Regions from separate parts of the Mycobacterium conspicuum genome, predicted to be linked through region 2. Evidence: predicted binding sites of a transcription regulator. Region 2 holds the regulator's gene; the other holds the start of a gene.

Region 1 (2,399 bases), 840 kb from region 2:
GCGGCGGCGGCGACGGCAGCACTCAGATCGTCGCCGGGCCGGAATTCGGGAAGCCCCGCCACGGGCAGGATTTCGATCGCCGAGCCGGTGCCGTGCTCGACCACCGGGTTGGTCATGAAGCCACGCCCGCGATGTCCAGTCCCGCGGCCACCATCTTGGCGGTCGCCTGCGGGTCGCTCATCAACAGGGGTATCGCCTTGACCGCTACCCCTTCGATGTCCGCGTCGTCGCCCTCGTCGACCAGCCAGCAGTCGAGGATCCCGGTGCCGCGTCGCGACCCGAAGTGGCGGCCCACCGCCTCGGCGGTGGAGTCCACCCCGATCACCGAGAGGCACTTATCGGCCATGCCACGCAACGGCTTTCCGGCGATGATCGGCGAGTAGCCGACCACCGGGCCGGACGCCGCCCGCAACGCCGCGCGAATGCCGGGCACGGCCAGCACCGCGCCGACGCTCACCACCGGATTCGACGGCGCCAGCATGATGACATCCGCATCGGCGATCGCTTGCACGACTTCGGTTGTGGCGCTTGCCTGTTCGGCGCCCACATACGCGAAGCTATGGGTCACCGGCTTGGCGCGGTAGCGTACCCACCACTCCTGAAAGTGGATCGCCCGGCGGCTGTCGTCTGCCGGATCGGTGATCACCGCGTGCGTCTCGCAGCGGTCGTCGCTGGCGGGCAGCAGCCGTGCGCCGGGCTGCCAGCGGTCACACAGCGCGGTGGTGATCTGCGACAGTGGGTAGCCGGCGTTCAGCATCTGGGTGCGCACCAGATGCGTCGCCAGATCGCGGTCGCCGAGTTCGAACCAGTCGGGCTGCACCCCGTAGCGCGCGAGTTCGGCCATGGCGTGCCAGGTTTCGTCGCGGTGGCCCCAGCCGCGCTGCGGGTCGACGCCGCCGCCCAACGTGTACATGCAGGTGTCCAGGTCCGGGCAGACCCGCAGCCCGTGGATCCAGGCGTCGTCGCCGATGTTGACGATCGCGGTCAGCTCATGACCGGTGGTCGCTTGCGCCGCAAACTGACCCAGTCCCAGTAGCTGTTGCACCCCCAACAGGAAGCGGGCGCCGCCGACTCCGCCGACCAGCACGGTGACCTTCACATCGCACGACAGTACCCGCGGCGGGTTTGTGAGCAGTCGCACTCCGACACGCCGAGGGGCCGAAACAACAGAAACGCCGAAATTTGATCACGAGATGGTATGGAAATTCGCCGTTGTGCTTGACCAGCCAGGTCAACCCGTGTCTAATCACATCAGTGTCATTTCCCGGTTGGCCGGCCGGTTCCGGTGTCGCAGACCGAGATTCGATCACTTGTTCGAATTGTCTGTACATCAGAACAGCGGGAACCACATTCACTTCTAATCATAAGTGAGGAGGCGGGACAGCATGTCCTACGAGCACCTTCGCGGCGTAATGGGCGGCACACCGCACACCACTTTCGGTGCGGCCCCGATGGCCGAACCCTTAAGTGCCCGACCGTATTTGAGTCTGGTCACCGAGGCGCCGGTCGCCTTCGAGCCCGCTCCGGCCTTTGAAGACGAGGAGCTGCCGGCCGCCGATCAATGGCAGGACCGCGCGCTGTGCGCGCAGACCGACCCGGAGGCCTTCTTCCCCGAGAAGGGTGGTTCCACCCGGGAGGCCAAGAAGATCTGCCTCGGCTGCGAGGTGCGCAGCGAGTGCCTCGAGTACGCCCTGGCCCATGACGAACGCTTCGGCATCTGGGGCGGTCTCTCCGAGCGCGAGCGCCGCCGCCTCAAGCGCGGCATCATCTGAGCGCGGCCGGGTCAGTCGTCGTCGATCGTCGGGTCGATGACCGAGGGCTCGACGTCCAGATAGATCGCCACCTGAGCCACCAGGATCTCGTGCAGTAACTCGCCAAGTTCGATGGTGTCTTTCGCCCGCCGCTCGATTGGCTTGCGGAACAACACAACTCGCGCCCGCGTGGCGTTGCCGCGCACGTCGACGCCCGCGGGGATCAACCGGGCGAGCGCGATCGGGCCGTCCGCGACGACCTCGGGGGGCCACTGCACCGAATCGGGATCCTTCGCCGCGATGCGCGGGATCTCGTCGACCGCGACGTCCAGGTCGGCCACCCGGTCGTGCCAGCGCCGTTCGATGGGTTCGTAGGCCTCCAGCACCGCCATGTCGAATCGCTCGGCCCGGGTGCGCCAGCCCGGCACCGTCGGCGGTAGCAGCGGACCGCGCATGTCGCGGCCCCGCCGGGCGGCCCGAGCCGGGGCCGACCGTCCGCTCCGGGGGGAGCTGCGCGAATCGCCCACGCGCCCGATGGTAACGGTCGACCTCCGTTTATAACGGTTGAGGAGGCGCCTGGAACCGATGCGCGTGTCCGGCGCTTGCGGGGCGTTTGTGCACGCTAGCCTTTCGTTCGTGAACGTTCCC
Region 2 (2,399 bases):
CACCGGTGGCTACGACGCCGACGCGCGTTGGCCCGTCGCCGACGCGGCGTTCCCCGGAGCACGCGCCGACGAGCTCGACGCCGACGATCCCGACGCGGTGGACACGACGCCCACGCCCGTCGTGTCGGATCCGGCGCTGTCGCGTGCCGTGTTCCGCGGCGCTGCCGAAGCCGAGCTTGCGGACGACGCCTATCCGGAGGACCTCTTCTCCGAAGGCCCGCCGGAGCCCGCCGCCGAAGATGACGTGTTTTCCGAGGGGCCTCCGCCGGATGTCGCGTATCCGGATGAGGTCTTCTCCGAGGGGCCGCTTCCCGACATCGTCCACCCGGACGACGTCTTCTCCGAAGGCCCCCCGGAGACGGTGGCGGGCGACGACGTCTATTCCGACGACGTGTTCGCCGAGCCCGACTATTCGGAGCCTCCCCCGACCGCACGAACCGGGCGGCACCACGCCGCGGTGAACGGCGCCGAGGAGGACGAGCCCGCCCAGCCCGCTGGGGCCGCCGCGCAGCCGTCGGCGCCCGCGCGGCGCCCGACGATCCACATGCCGCTGGCCGACCCCTACCAGGTGCCCGAGGGTTACCCCGTGAAGGCGAGCGCCGGCTCGGGCCTGTACTACCTGCCCGACAGCGCGCTCTACGACGACACGGTCGCCGAAATCTGGTTCGCCAGTGAGGATGCCGCGCTATCCAGCGGCTTCGTCAAGGCCGACTGACGTCTATACCTTGCGGATTACCGTGACGACCTTGCCGAGCACGGTCGCGTCGTTGCCGGGGATCGGATCGAACGCCGGGTTGTGCGGCATGAGCCACACCTGACCGCCGGCGCGCTTGAACGTCTTGACCGTGGCCTCACCGTCGAGCATGGCCGCGACGATGTCGCCGTTGTCGGCGACGTTCTGCTGTCGCACCACCACCCAGTCGCCGTCGCAGATCGCGGCCTCGACCATCGAGTCGCCGACCACCTTCAGCAGGAACAGGGTCCCCTCACCGACCAGCTCACGCGGCAACGGGAACACATCTTCGACGGCTTCCTCGGCCAGGATCGGACCGCCGGCCGCGATGCGCCCGAGCACGGGCACGAACGTGGGTTCCGGCAGGGCATCCGAGCCGGCGACGTCGGTGCTGGGCGGTGTCACCGCCTCGTCGGCGCCCCGCACGTCGACGGCCCGCGGCCGGTTGGGGTCGCGCCGCAGGTAGCCCTTGCGCTCCAGGGTGCGCAACTGGTGTGCCACCGAGGAGGTCGAGGTCAGGCCGACGGCATCGCCGATTTCGCGGATGCTCGGCGGGTAACCGCGGCTGGTCACCGAAGCGCGGATGACGTTCAGGATGGTGCGCTGCCGCTCGGTGAGCCCGCTGGCTGCTGAGATGTCGTTGCTGTCGCCCATGGCATGAATGTAGCCGCACCACGCCCAAGAATCAAACATGTGTTCGAGACCGCGTGTCGGAGCTCCCGGATCGGGCCGAGAATCACAAGTGTGTAACTCTTGCCGGGATCGGGTATTTGTGCTCCATGACAGGCCACGATCTGGGTTGCGGCGCACAGACCTTGTCGGTGGTCTGGTCTAGCGTTTCGTTCGGGCGACACGCTTCGCTCAAATGTTCGGTATTCGAACATGCGAGCGACTACAGTCGAACACACGAGCGAGAAATCCCGGTCCGGAGGTAGGCAGATGACACTCATCCACACGATCCCGTCGCACCCGTCGGGTACTGGCGCCGTGCAGCGTCGGGTTCAGCGCCCGGTGCCGCGTCCGGTGGCCGGGTCGCGAAGGCCGGCACCATCGCGGCCGGCCGGAGCGCCCATGGTCTACCGCGGTGGCGGAGTCGCGATGTCGGTGGCTCCCCATCGCCGCCGTCCGGTCCCGCTCGCGACGACGGTGGGGTTGGCGCTGCTGGCCGGCATCGTCACCCTTTGGCTTGGCCTGGTCGCTCATTTCGGGCAGCTGGCCAACGGCGACTCCGGCGCTGCGGCCCAGGTGCCCGACCGGCTCGGCGTGGTGCGGGTGGAAAGCGGTGAATCGCTGCAGGACGTGGCGGCCCGGGTGGCGCCCCAGGCGCCGGCGCGGCGGGTCGCCGAGCGGATCCGCGAACTCAACGGCTTGAACTCGCCGACGGTGGCCGCCGGGCAGACGCTCATCGCGCCGGTCGGCTGACGGCCGGGGCGGTGTACTGCCAAAATCGCTCTGCGCCAACGCTGGCACCCACCCCGGCGGGGTTTGGCCCCATCGGCCGACGCACAGGTACGCTCGGGGTGGTCTCGGGGCAGTCCCTGAGGCCGGGATGTTGGTACGGCGAAGGAGCGGCTATGCACTGTCCGTTCTGCCGGCATCCGGACTCGCGCGTGATCGACTCGCGGGAAACCGATGAGGGCCAGGCCATTCGGCGCCGCCGGTCGTG

What was found. The regulator LexA, encoded in region 2, represses DNA repair genes until DNA is damaged. The targets are predictions, from matches to a motif close to CGAACANNTGTTCG.
Region 1: a site for LexA is predicted at 1,304-1,317, ahead of cofD (2-phospho-L-lactate transferase). Genes of this name have one in related genera too.

The regions. Positions count from the first base shown of each region.
Region 1 is NZ_AP022613.1:914,161-916,559, forward strand. It holds gene G6N66_RS04355 (coenzyme F420-0:L-glutamate ligase) at 1-116, opposite strand, end outside; gene cofD (2-phospho-L-lactate transferase) at 113-1,099, opposite strand; gene G6N66_RS30240 (WhiB family transcriptional regulator) at 1,413-1,772, shown strand; gene G6N66_RS04370 (metallopeptidase family protein) at 1,784-2,206, opposite strand; gene G6N66_RS04375 (DUF3499 domain-containing protein) at 2,388-2,399, shown strand, end outside.
Region 2 is NZ_AP022613.1:1,757,306-1,759,704, forward strand. It holds gene G6N66_RS08485 (LGFP repeat-containing protein) at 1-715, shown strand, start outside; gene lexA (transcriptional repressor LexA) at 719-1,387, opposite strand; gene G6N66_RS08495 (LysM peptidoglycan-binding domain-containing protein) at 1,673-2,155, shown strand; gene nrdR (transcriptional regulator NrdR) at 2,308-2,399, shown strand, end outside.